2 regions of the Paenibacillus sp. J22R67 genome follow, and region 2 is predicted to be linked to the other one. Evidence: a T-box and tRNA genes for the amino acid it is inferred to sense, from the RefSeq annotation. Region 2 holds a T-box; the other holds one or more tRNA genes.
The links. The T-box of region 2 lies ahead of leuS (leucine--tRNA ligase). A T-box ahead of a tRNA ligase gene usually reads a tRNA of that ligase, here a tRNA-Leu.
Positions count from the first base shown of each region.

Region 1: it has a tRNA-Leu gene. The T-box ahead of leuS (leucine--tRNA ligase) is inferred to sense a tRNA for this amino acid. The anticodon was not compared.

Region 1 is NZ_JCAUAX010000006.1:215,040-221,994, reverse strand. Features, by position in the region: gene AC58VC_RS23045 (sensor histidine kinase) at 1-69, opposite strand, end outside; gene AC58VC_RS23040 (carbohydrate ABC transporter permease) at 155-952, opposite strand; gene AC58VC_RS23035 (ABC transporter permease) at 1,045-1,899, opposite strand; gene AC58VC_RS23030 (extracellular solute-binding protein) at 2,037-3,647, opposite strand; tRNA gene AC58VC_RS23025 (tRNA-Leu) at 4,270-4,351, opposite strand; tRNA gene AC58VC_RS23020 (tRNA-Glu) at 4,369-4,440, opposite strand; gene corA (magnesium/cobalt transporter CorA) at 4,596-5,525, shown strand; tRNA gene AC58VC_RS23010 (tRNA-Ser) at 5,789-5,877, opposite strand; tRNA gene AC58VC_RS23005 (tRNA-Asn) at 5,885-5,960, opposite strand; gene AC58VC_RS23000 (SprT family protein) at 5,980-6,453, opposite strand; gene AC58VC_RS22995 (hydrolase/acyltransferase) at 6,605-6,955, shown strand, end outside.
Region 2 is NZ_JCAUAX010000002.1:1,085,971-1,092,925, reverse strand. Features, by position in the region: gene yhbY (ribosome assembly RNA-binding protein YhbY) at 1-120, shown strand, start outside; gene AC58VC_RS11230 (nicotinate-nucleotide adenylyltransferase) at 133-720, shown strand; gene yqeK (bis(5'-nucleosyl)-tetraphosphatase (symmetrical) YqeK) at 710-1,276, shown strand; gene rsfS (ribosome silencing factor) at 1,295-1,642, shown strand; gene AC58VC_RS11215 (CvfB family protein) at 1,639-2,544, shown strand; gene AC58VC_RS11210 (class I SAM-dependent DNA methyltransferase) at 2,534-3,295, shown strand; T-box leader at 3,365-3,602, shown strand; gene leuS (leucine--tRNA ligase) at 3,666-6,125, shown strand; gene comER (late competence protein ComER) at 6,138-6,955, opposite strand, start outside.

The sequences.
Region 1 (6,955 bases), on a different contig from region 2:
CGGCAAACAGAAGAATCCGAAGAAGAGCAGAACCAGCTTTAACTTAATCGTCATCGTCTTGATTCGCATTTCGCATTCCCCTTTTTCTTCCGTCTGTGCTTCTAAGTTGTCTATTATAAAAATAACTTATTTTACGAAATCAAGATACCCTTATCTATTCTTTGACCGAACCCAGCATAGCGCCTTTAACGAAATGCTTTTGAAGAAGCGGATATACAATAAGAATCGGCAAGGTAGCGACCAACACGATGCCCGCTTTCATCATTTCTGGCGTAAACTGTGTACTAAGTTGGAAATCGCTCATTCCAGTATTGGCACCATTGTCTACAATGAGATTACGCAGCAGAACCTGAAGTGGATACAAGTCTCGCGAACGAATGTAAATCGTTGCTGAGAAATAGGAATTCCATTGGCTAACCGTATGAAATAAGGTGATGGTAGCGAGTACGGGCATCGATAATGGTAATACAATGCGAGCGTAAATGCTCAATTCCCCACAACCATCCATTTTGGCTGCTTCAAACAACTCCCCAGGAAGTGCTTTAAAGAAAGTTCGAATAATGAGAACATAGAACGCGCTCATCGCCCCAGGAATAATGAGTGACCATAGCGAATTAATCATGCCCAACTGCTTGACTAATAAGTAACTCGGAATCAAAGGTACAGGAAAAACGAACGTAACGACAATCAGTTTCATGATGATTTGCCGCCCTGGCATCATTGGCCTCGTGAGCGTGTAGGCTAAGAGCGAACAGAGGAGCAGCGTCACAAGCGTTCCGATGACAGTAATATAAATGCTTACTCCCATAGCTTTCCAAATCTCATCTAACGCAAAAATAGATCCATAGACATCAAACTGCATGCCTTTGGGCCAAAGCCCTACCAATTTGGCATTCGCATATTCCGGGAGGCTTAGCGACACGGCCAATAAATGAATTAAAGGCGCAATCATACTCAAACTGGTTACAACTAAGACAGCTATATTTACAACTGAAAACCATTGAAAGGAACGAGCGATTCTCAGGTCAATCCCCTCCTGTTTGTCTAATAAACACTTTCACCCGTCGTCTTTTTGCTCAATGTATTAACCAAAGTCAACAATATCAAGCCAATAACTGATTTAAACACTCCGATTGCGGTGGAATAACTATACTGGCTGTCTAATAAACCAACTCTATAAATATACGTGTCAAATACTTCACCAACATCTCGCACAAGCGGATTTAGGAACATTAGCATTTGCTCAATATTGGCATCTAATAGATTCCCTACTCTTAGAAGCAATAGAACTATGATTGCCGGCATAAGCGATGGCAGCGTAATCGACCATATTTGCCGAATCCTACTAGCTCCATCTACCGTAGCAGCCTCATATAAGCTCGGATTGATTCCAGCAAGCGCGGCCAGATAGATGATAGTGCCCCATCCAATTTCTTTCCAAATGCTAATAGATATTATCGTTCCAAGGAACGTTGTGGAATTCCCCAAAAAGTCAAAGGGCCCGAGGCCAAAATGATCAAGCAGTTGATTCATCCAGCCCTTAGCGTCAAGAAGATTAGTAAAGATACCGCCTACAATGACCCATGAAAGGAAATGCGGCAAATACAACATCGTCTGAAGTGGACGTTTCAACCACATTGCCCGTAATTCGTTCAACAATAATGCTAGAATTAATGGTGCGGGGAAACCGAATATAATGGAGTAAAGCCCAAGTTTTAATGAGTTGCGCATAATAATCCAGAAATCATCATAACGAAACAACGTAAGAAAATGATCCAGCCCCACCCATTTGCTGTGAGTAAACCCTTGAAATAGGTTGTAATTCTGAAAAGCAATGATATTGCCAACCAGAGGGATATATTTGAACGTGAAAAAGTAGACTAAACCGGGGATTGCCATGAGGATAAGCACCCAGGATTCTTTGAGTCGGATCTGTGCAAACAGGGCGTTCTCCCCCTTTGTGAAATGATGTGGATCGAGCAATAGGAGATCCAAGTCAGACCTAATCTCGATCCACGCTTAGCTGGGTCCATTGATTATTTAGTATTGAACTTGTTATACCATTCTGTCGCTTCTTTAATAGCGGCATCGCCGCCTCGTTTTTTCCATTCAACCACAAAATTGTCGAACGCCGAATCAAGCGGTTCACGTCCTGTAAGCACCTTAGCAAACATGTCCAGGAAAAGCGTGCCTTGAGCAGCTCCAATATTTAATTCCGGATGGCTTGCGAGTGACTCCAAGCGAGGCATGTATTTAGCTTCATTGGGGATAAGACTCTCTTTTGATGTCGCATAACCCTTTGTAATTTTGTCAGACTCCGGCAGAGCCTTAAGCACAAGCGGAGCTGCGAATCCAATTTCACGCGGGTTCAATGAAACTTGATACATTTGGAAAGCATTCTTCTCTACATTGACTGGCTGATTAATATCGTACTTAATCTGTCCGTTTTCTTCCGAGAAGTTTTGCCCTTTGATGCCATAGGCAAAAAATTGATCAGCGTCAGGACTGCTGTAAGCCCACTCCAGATACTTAATGATGTTCTCTGGATTTTTGGTCTTGGCCGGAATCACCCATACGAAATAAATCTCATCCGATTGCAGTGCCATTCCCTTATCACCACGCGGGCCTTGTGGGGGGGCAATCATGCTAACAGAGGCAGTGGGTTGGTTAAGAAACGTTTTTGCTGCGTTATCCTTGCCGTACCCAGCCAAGTATTGGTAAACAGCAGCGCCCCAAACGCCAACTTCCCCTTTAGCAATGGAAGCATTCTGCTCATCTTCTTTTTTCACAAACAAATTGGGATTAATGTATCCTTTATCGTATAACTGCTTGTAGAAAGCGATCGCTTCCTTCATTCTTGGGTCGATAATATCAGGAACGAGTTGCCCATTCTTGAGGCTCCACTTGTTCGTATGAACACCGAATGCAGGTGTGAAAATATCCGTCCAAATAATATTGTTGAACATGCCTAAGCCATACTCATCATTTGGATCCCCATTGCCGTTCATATCTTCTTTTTTAACCGCTTCGAAGAAAGCTAAGTACTCATCAAGTGTCTTAGGAGCATCCATTTTCAGCTTATCAAGCCAATCCTGGCGGATAAAGATAGAACGATCAGCTGGTACCCCACGGGTAACGGGTATGCCAAAAATTTTACCGTCCTTAGAAATACGAGGACTTTTCCAGAATTCTGCAGGTATTTTCTTTTTTAACGTAGGCGCGTATTTATCAATGAGAGGACCGAGTTCGAGAAAAACACCTTGATCGACAGCACCGCTGTGAATGGTAGATACTACACTGTCCGTGCGGATCAAGTCGGCTAGATCACCAGATGCAAAACGAAGGGATAACTGCTGAGCATAATCGCTATGTCCCAAGAAATCATACTTAACATTGAAACCAGATAATCGGTTCAACTCTTTTTTGTAGATATCATCTTCTTTGGCTTGTTTCGCATAGGCGAATTCGGAATGGGACAAAAGAATATGAATGGGCACAGTGGCCGAAGTACTTGAAGTGGACGTTGCTTTGGGATCATTAGAAGAATTACCACAACCGGCTAACATAACAACAGACATCAAAGCTCCAACTATCGTGACAGTACTCCGTTTGCGTAAGAAACGATAGTTATTCGAAAGTGCTTTCAAATGAAGTAGCCCCTCTCTATAAACTTTATTATCATGGGCCCATGATAGTTTTCATTATATTGGCACTTACAAAATATTTACATGTGTTTTTAGTCGGAATTATGTGTTTATTCAAAATACTTCACACACGAAAGGACAGTTCATTAACGAACAATAAAAGCAAACGTAGCTTGCTAAAGTGTTCAGTTCAGGGTAGCTTTGGTTGAACTGTGCGCGTAAGCGGGGCGGGAGATGTTATGGCGGGGCCCACGAATTTGGATAGGAGAGTGGAGACTTTGTCTGGCCATACAAATCCTGCAAAAAGTGCAGCAAATTTGGCGGAAGTCTTCGATTTCGACTCATATCCTGCAAAAAATACAGCTAAATTGGTGATTTCTGCATATGTAGGGTAAAAGGCAATGAATGCCATGTACTTTTTACATGTTTATCTCTAAAAATGGAAAAAGTGAGATCATTTGCTGTACTTTTTGCAGTTTGTGGGGCTGGATGGGACACCTTTGGCGCGAGCGAGACTCCCACGCTGGCGTTAAGCTGGTTTTACGACGTTAAGATATATAAAATACAAGAACAAAAAAATCTGAGACTCCTTATACATCAAGGAATCTCAGATTTTTTCTTGGGATGCGGTCGGAGGGATTTGAACCCTCACGCCTTGTGAGCGCCACCCCCTCAAGATGGTGTGTCTGCCGTTCCACCACGACCGCATAAGAGGATAATAAACTGACCCGTAGGGGACTCGAACCCCTGTTACCTCCGTGAAAGGGAGGTGTCTTAACCACTTGACCAACGGGCCACGAAAGTCAGTAAGCTTGTGCAGCCCATTTTGACGACAATTGTTATTATAAAGGATCAAATCTCAATTGACAAGTGCAAAATCTGGATCGCTTCCGGACAAATATGGTATGCTGAAACCAATTCAACCTAACCGAGGTGTTTGGTTTGTCATCCATGCTCATATATGAATCTACACAAGCAACCGTCCACGAGGAAGAGGTACGCGTTCCAGCCCCAAACGAAGTCGTTTGGGTGAGAATGGAGAACCCCTCACCAGATGAAGTCAAGCACGTCCTTGGTAATGTGTTCAAGTGCCACCCGCTCCTCGTTGAGGACGCCATCAAGCTAAACCAACGACCGAAGATGGATACGTACAAAAATCACATCTTCTTGACCTTCTTCGCGGTATCTGAGGGGCTGGAACCCCAGGAAATTGCGATCGTGATCGGCTCTAATTTTGTTATTACCGTGTACAAGGACCAGCTTCCTTTCATCGATCAGCTCTATCACACGTGCCAAGAAGTGCCTGAACGAATCAGCCATCCTGGCGCAATTCTACATGCCATTCTGGATCGCTGTGTCGACGATTATACCGTCATCGTGGAACATCTGGACGATCGTCTGGACAGTATGGAACAGGCCGTGTATCAGAACCCTGCGATTCGCATCGCACAGGATATTTTCCAGCTGAAAAGGACCATGCACCAGCTTCGCCGCGTCATTGTCGATGAGCGAATTACCCTAACGGCTATTGCGCACCACTCCTTCCCCTACACACGTGAAGAAGATGATGTCTACTTTCTCGATATTATGGACCACATCTCACGTGTCGTAGATTCCTTGGACATTTTTCGTGAATCGCTGACTGGGCTGCTTGAGCTTCAGATGAGTATGAAATCCGATCGCATGAACGAAATTATGAAAACATTAACGGTTTTCAGCACGATTTTTCTGCCGCTTACCTTCATTGTCGGTGTCTACGGCATGAATTTCAAAATCATTCCCGAGCTAATCTGGGACTATGGCTACTTGTATGTTTGGATTCTGATGATTGGCATCGGATTCTTGATGTGGTACTTTTTTAAACGCAAACATTGGTTCTGACTACGCAAACTATGAAAATCGAAAGGCAAACTTTGACTCATCACTTCCTGCATCTCATTCCTTCTAGACCCCTTAGCGGAACTACGAGACGCTATTTAGGCGAAAAGCGAAGTTTGGATGCTGAAGAGGACCTACAGGCTCTTATTTCAGCTTTTCTCCCTAAAAAGCTGAAATAGCGTCCCACAGTTAAGCCCTATCATTATCTTCAAAAAAAATAAGCCCAAACGGCGCAAAAGCCATCTGAGCTTATTTCCAAAACGATACGGAGAGAGAGGGATTCGAACCCTCGCACCGCTTACGCAGTCTAACCCCTTAGCAGAGGGTCCCCTTATAGCCACTTGGGTATCTCTCCAAAGATATGGCTCCCCGAACAGGACTCGAACCTGTGACAACTCGATTAACAGTCGAGTGCTCTACCAACTGAGCTATCAGGGAATGAATAAGTTTTATTTTATTATGAAGGCGTTGGTAAGTCAAGTGTATACGATTTCAATTTTCCCTTACACTTGCCGCAGGCATACTTGCGAACATCCACTTTTCGCTTTCGGAAATACTCCGTTTTGCAATTAACGCACTCCAGCCTGTATTTATAAGCTCTTTGCTGACGCGCCTGCGGAAGCGATTGACAGAAGCGGGAACCTCCAACCTGCGCGAGCAGCGACTTGAAATCATGATCGCGGTGCTTATAACCTTTTTTTAATATATGTAAATGATAATGGCAAAGTTCATGTTTAATGATTTTCTCAATTTCCTCACGACCAAACGTCTCCCACTGCATCCAAGAGATTTCAATATCATGGGATTTGGTAAAATAGCGCCCTCCCGTCGACCTCAATCTTCGGTTAAAACGCGCCTGATGAACAAACGGCCTTCCAAACGAGGCCAAAGAAATTTGCTCAATCCACTCCTGAAGTTCCCGATCCTCCATCCCCTACGCTCCTTAGATTTTTCATTAGAAACTTTCATCGCAAGCTCATCTTAGACAAGTTCTCACTTGAATTTGTACCGTATGTACGGCTATACTGTCAAGTAGAAAAGAAAGATCGAAAGCTTTATACAGAGAGGATTTGACCAATCAAATGCCACAAATGCGATATGCCATTCTCAAGCTCGACCAGCAAGTAGAATTTGTTGCGATGCCATCTTCCTATTCCTATCAACTAACAGCTCTGAATCAAAGGTTGCACAAAGAATTAGATAAACTGACTGCCGACGATGTCCCTCAGCTTCCTAGAGTGATTGCAGAATGTGATGACCTGGAGCTAATCGGAACGACGTATACGCTCATCCAAGGATTAGAGTATATCAATCGTTTGGAAAAATCCTTTGCCGGCATTCAGGAGAAATCCTATCCGCTGGTCTCACTGCTAACTGAAATCCGCGCCCTTCAAGCACAGCTCGAACAGTGGTACGAAGAGGAATTTGAAGCA
Region 2 (6,955 bases):
GCTGAGGTAGGTACTGAATTGTCCGAGAAATCCGGTGCTGAGCTTGTACAAGTGATCGGTAAAATCGTCGTGCTTTACAAAGAATCGCGTGATAAGAAGAAGATTGAACTGCCGAGCTAAAGAGGTGTAAGCATGCTTGTCGGAATTATGGGTGGAACCTTCGACCCGATCCATACCGGTCATTTGATCGCTGCGGAGCGGGCGAGGGTGGAAGCAGGATTAGACGAAGTATGGCTGATGCCGGCTAATGTGCCGCCGCATAAGTCCAATGCACCGAAGGCCACTACGCAGCAGCGCTGGGAAATGGTTTGCCTTGCTGCGGAAGGGAATCCTTTTTTTCGTCCAATTGATATCGAAATCAGCAAAGGCGGCGTATCCTATAGTATCGATACGATCGAACTGCTGCGCAAAGAATATCCCACTACAGAATTTGCTTATATTATAGGTGCAGATATGGTTCAGTATTTGCCGCAGTGGCATCGCATCGATGACATCGTGCGGCATATTCGCTTTATCGGTTTAGCCAGACCTGGGTACGAACTGGATATGGCGCATATGTCGGCTAACATCCGCTCGCAAGTAACTATTGTCCCTATGCCGCTTGTTGAAATTTCATCCACGGCTATTCGCGAGGAACGAGGGCAGAAACGATCGGTCCGGTACCTTGTTCCAGAAGTTGTGAACGGCTACATGGAGGTGAACCAATTGTATGAAGCGTGAGAAGCTAATCGCCGCAGTTAAAGAACAGATGCCCGAGAGGCGCTGGCTCCACACACTTGGTGTTATGGAAACAAGCGTCATGCTTGCCAAGCGATTCGGCGGAGATCCGGTCAAAGCTGATCTTGCAGCTATTTTACATGATTATTGCAAGTATTGGCCTGTGCAGGAGCAAGCTAAGATTATTCGCGAGAATGGGCTGCCGCAAGATTTATTGGATTTTGACAAGGAGCTTTGGCATGCTCATGCTGGGGCGTTCATTGCTCAGTCGCAATTTGGCATTCAGGATGAGGAGATACTAGATGCTATTCGGTATCATACCTCAGGGCGCGAACGGATGACGCTGCTCGACAAAATCGTATGTTTAGCGGATTATATGGAGCCAGGCCGTGAATTCCCCGGGGTGGAGCTCATCCGCGAAGAAGCCAAGATCAGCTTGGAGAAGGCGCTAGTTGCCGGTTTTGATTCTACGATTCGGTTTTTAATTGAAAAAGGAAAACGAATTTATCCGCTTACCATTTTGACACGGAATGATTTGATTCAACAAATAAACACCTAACTTATGGAGGTTGATTGAATGAGTAAAAACCCAGAGGAAGTATTAGCATTTGTCGTTGAGGCGGCTGAAGATAAAAAAGCAGCGGACGTTGTAACTCTTAATTTGCAAGGTGTATCCATGATTGCGGATTACTTCGTTATTTGCCACGGAAATTCGGAAACACAAGTGCAAGCAATTGCTAGCGAAGCCAGAAAGAAAGCACATGAATACGGCGTCACGATCAGAGGCTATGAAGGTATTGATACAGCAAGATGGGTTCTGCTTGATTTAGGAGATGTTGTTCTGCACGTTTTCCACCGCGATGATCGCGAATACTATAACATCGAAAGACTTTGGTCCGATGCCAAAGTTGTGGAGCGCGTATGAGACTGGAAGCAGGATCCCTCGTTACCCTTGAGGTAGCGAGGGAAGTTCCACCAAACGGTTATTTCCTGAGCGACGGCTATCAGGATGTCCTTTTACCGTATGCGGAGATTGTGGGTAAGATCAAACCGGGAGAGCACGTGGAAGCCTTTTTATTCCATGATACGCAGGACAGGCTGATGGCTACCATGAAACGTCCGCTCGTCCAGATGGGCGAAGTGGGGCTACTCGAGGTAGTGGATATTCACCCGAGATTTGGCTATTTTCTGGAGATGGGATTGGGACGTAACTTGCTTCTTCCTTACCGTCATGTACCGGAACTTGAGGAATTGCGACCTCAAGTAGGGGACAAGGTGTTTGCAACGTTAGCTCACGACCGTCAAGGTCGTTTAATTGCGAAATTGGCTCTGGAGGATGATCTGGCTCCACTCTGTGTGCGTGCTCCTTCAAGCTGGAGCAACCGCTGGGTGAAAGCCCGCGTGTACAGACCGCTGCAGATGGGCACTTTCGTTATTTGCGAGGCCGGTGTTCTCGGTTACGGGATAATCGGACTTATCGTTCCTACGGAGAGAACTCGTCTACTTCGTGTTGGTGAGCTGGTTGACGTGCGAGTCGCCTTCGTTCGTGAAGAGGATGGTCGCGTGAACTTGTCGATGAGACAGCCGAAGGAAAAAGGGATGGATGAAGACGCAGAGAAAATTCTTAGTGTTCTAGCGTCGCGACCTGGAAATGCAATGCCATTTTCAGATAAAACGTCTGCGGATATCATTAAGGAGCGGTTCGGTCTAAGCAAAGCGGCATTTAAGCGCGCGCTAGGCAAGCTGATGAAAGACGGGCTCATCTATCAGGAGGACAATTGGACTTATCTGAAACAAGAGGAGAATCCTAGTCAAAATGAGCTATGAGAAATTTGCCTATACGTATGACCGTCTAATGAACAGCATGCCTTACGAGGATTGGCTTCGTTTTGTCAAAGAAAGCTTTGAGCGGTTTGGCGTGAAGCCGGTTTCGATCGTTGATCTCGGCTGCGGCACTGGCAATTTGACGATTCCGCTGGCGCTGGAAGGTTATCACATGACAGGAATTGACTTGTCGGAGGATATGCTGGCTGTAGCTGAACAAAAAGCAGGAGAACAGCCTCAGCTTGCGCGCGGTGGATCCGTTCGCTTGTTTCAGCAGGATTTGCGAGAGTGGGAACTAGGGGAGCCTGTTGATGCTGCTCTATCTTTCTGTGATAGCCTGAACTATTTGCTAGAAGAAGAGGACATCGTAGATGCTTTCCGTCAAACCTATGAAGGGCTTAAGCCCGGCGGTTTATTCCTGTTCGATGTGCATACGCCTGAGCAATTGCTTGCTTATGCGGAGTCTCAACCTTTTTTCTTGAACGAAGATGATGTAGCATATATTTGGACAAGCGAGTTGGATGAGGAAAGAGTTCAAATTCAGCACGATTTGACCATCTTTGTCAAAGAGGAAGGCGGCAAGGAACTATTCCGGCGCATCGATGAAACGCATGAGCAGCGTGCTTATGCGCTTGAATGGCTGGAGCAGATGCTGCGGGCTGCAGGCTTTCGTGAAGTGCATAAGGCTGCTGACTTTACATGGGATCAACCCACGAAGCTGACAGAGCGGGCTTTCTTTATTGCGAAGAAATAAAAGCATAAGGAGCCCCGCCGCTTGACAGTACGGCATTATTTTACATATAATCAAAGCTAATCAGATGATCACAAAGCTTGGAAGAGGATTAGTAACTTGCACAGCATCTCGCAGAGAGCCGGTTAAAGGGTGGAAGCCGGTAGATGTCCGTTTAGTGAACTCGCCTTGGAGCTAGATGGTGAATCGCCACGCACGTTGGCGCTAGCCGGATCGTTTCACCCGCGTTAAGGGGCAGAGTGAGCACAGGCAAAGTATGCCTTGTGTTAACTAGGGTGGTACCACGGGAATCTAACCTCTCGTCCCTAGCGATATCCGCTAGCGATGAGGGGTTTTTTGGCGCTTATAGCCGTACACAGGGAGGAAATTTCACATGACACAGGAAACGAAAGAAACAAAGGAATTACAAGGCTACAATCCGCAAGCGATTGAGCCCAAATGGCAAGGTTATTGGGATGCTAAGAAAACATTCAAAGTGCTGGAAAACTCGGATAAGCCGAAATTTTATGCGCTGGATATGTTTCCATATCCTTCAGGAGCCGGGCTGCATGTAGGACATCCGGAAGGATATACGGCAACGGATATCGTCTCCCGTTTTAAACGGATGAGAGGCTACAACGTTCTTCACCCAATGGGCTGGGACGCGTTCGGACTTCCGGCTGAGCAATACGCGCTGGATACGGGGAATGACCCTCGTGATTTTACGAAGAAAAACATCGATACGTTCCGCCGGCAAATTAAATCGCTCGGATTTTCCTACGATTGGGATCGTGAGATCTCCACAACGGATCCTGAGTATTACAAATGGACGCAATGGATCTTCATCCAGCTGTACAACAAAGGGCTTGCTTATGTAGATGAAGTACCTGTGAACTGGTGTCCTGCACTGGGAACGGTGCTTGCCAATGAAGAGGTTATCGACGGCCTAAGTGAGCGTGGAGGCCATCCGGTTATCCGTAAACCGATGCGTCAATGGATTTTGAGAATTACCGAATACGCGGAACGTTTGCTCGAGGATCTGGAAGAGCTGGACTGGTCGGAGAGCATTAAGGATATGCAGCGCAACTGGATCGGGAAATCGACCGGAGCTGAAGTTCAATTTGCTATCGAAGGGCATGAAGAGAAGAGTCTGACTGTGTTTACAACACGTCCAGATACTTTGTTCGGAGCGACTTATTGTGTACTTGCACCTGAGCACGAGCTTGTAGAGCAAATTACAACTGACGGGCAAACGGCTGCTGTGAAGGAATATCAAGAAAAGGCTTCCCGCAAAAGTGATTTAGAGCGTACAGATTTGGCTAAGGACAAAACAGGTGTATTCACAGGTGCCTATGCAATTAATCCTGTAAATGGCGGGAAAGTGCCGATCTGGATCGCTGACTATGTACTTGGCGGTTACGGTACGGGAGCGATCATGGCTGTGCCTGGACACGATCAACGTGACTGGGAGTTTGCTAAACAGTTTGATCTGCCGATTATTGAAGTCGTGCAAGGCGGCAATGTAGAGAAAGAAGCTTACGCTGGAGATGGCGCTCATGTGAATTCCGGACCTATTGATGGGATGAACATTGAGCAAGGGATCAGCCATATGATCGCATGGCTTGAAGAGAGCGGCAAAGGCCGCGGTAAGGTCACTTACCGCTTGAGAGATTGGTTGTTCAGCCGTCAAAGATACTGGGGAGAGCCGATTCCAATTCTTCATTTGGAAGATGGCACGATGAAGCCAGTACCGGTTGACCAGCTTCCGCTTCTGCTTCCTCAAGTCGATGAAATTAAACCTTCGGGCACAGGGGAATCACCACTTGCGAACGTATCGGAATGGGTGAACACAATCGATCCGGAAACGGGGATGAAAGCCCGCCGCGAGACGAATACGATGCCGCAATGGGCTGGCAGCTGCTGGTATTACCTGCGCTTCATCGATCCGCGTAATGATCAAGAGTTCTGCTCACAAGAGCTTCAACAGCAATGGCTGCCAGTTGATCTATATATCGGCGGCGCAGAGCATGCGGTACTTCACTTGCTGTATGCCCGTTTCTGGCATAAAGTGCTTTATGATCTTGGATTTGTTCACACGAAAGAGCCGTTCCATAAGCTGGTAAACCAAGGGATGATTCTTGGCGAAAACATGGAGAAAATGAGTAAATCACGCGGCAACGTTGTAAATCCGGATGATATCGTGAGTGATCAAGGCGCGGATACACTGCGTATTTACGAAATGTTCATGGGACCGCTTGAAGCGACAAAACCTTGGAATACGACGGGTGTAGACGGGATTTACCGCTATTTGAACCGTGTGTGGAGGCTGTTTGTGGATGAGAACGGTCAAGTTCAATCCAAAATCAGCGCGGATGAAACGCTTGGAAGTGACACGTTCAAACGAACATGGCATCGTTCTATCAAAAAGATCACCGAGGATTTCGAAGCACTGCGGTTTAATACGGCGATCAGCCAAATGATGATTTTCGTCAATGAAGCTTACAAAACAGAGATTTTACCGCTCGAAGCGATGAAAAACTTCGTTCAGATGTTATCTCCGCTTGCGCCGCATTTGGCGGAAGAGCTGTGGGAGAAGCTTGGTGGCACAGAGTCGATTACGTATACGCCATGGCCGACTTATGACGAAGCTTGGACCGTCGATAATGAAATTGAGATCGTGGTGCAGGTCAATGGCAAAATTGTGGACCGTGTTCTGATTTCAAAAGACACCGATGAAGCTGCGATGGAGAAAATCGCTTTTGATCTTGATAAAGTCAAAGAAGCGACCGCCGGAAAGGCCGTTCGCAAATTGATTGTTGTAAAAGGGAAATTAGTGAACATCGTTGTAGGTTAGTCAAGAAAAAGACTATTGAGAAGACTGCTGCTTGATTGTTAATTGCTGCTCAGTCTTCTCAAGGTCTTCCTGATATTTGGTGTGCGTAGCGCGGATAACGCGGGAGAAAACACCGGAAAGCTCTTCATCCAAAATACGCAATCCTTCCGCCGTAATACCGCCGGGCACGGAGACGCGTTTTTGCAAGGTCATAGGGTTAAATCCGCCCGTCGTCAGCAGTTTACCTGTTCCAAGTGTCATCTCACTAGCAAGCAGAGTTGCTTCTTCAGGGGAGATGCCTGTTACTTCAACGGCTGCATCGATAAAGGACTGTATGAAATTGGCAAGAAATGCAGGACCGCAGCTGGATAGGTCTGATGAGATGCGTGTATAGTTTTCAGAAACTCGTATCGGAGACGAGATATGGGCAAATAAGTTTTCAAGCCATTCTTTATCCTCAGGTTGCATCCGATTACCATGAATACAGAGTGTAGCACCGCTCAATACATAGTTCGTAATACTTGGAATGATTTTACTTATTTTGGCCGGCAAAAGACTTTCCAAATGCTTAATCAGCACAGGACTTGTGATGGATACGATGAATTGGGAAGGAAGCAAGTCCTCTTTAATTTCATCAATAACCTTTTTAAATTCAGAAGGCTTCACACAGAGGAAAATAATATCGCTCTCCAGCACGACTTCTCTATTCGATTGGGCTACCAGAAGCCCAGGGTATGTCTCCGCAAGAAGCTCAACTTTACGAATCGTTCGATTTCCTGCAATTATTTGCTCCGGATTGAAAGCCCCAGAATGAATGAATGCTTCAATCAGAATACTTCCCATACTCCCAG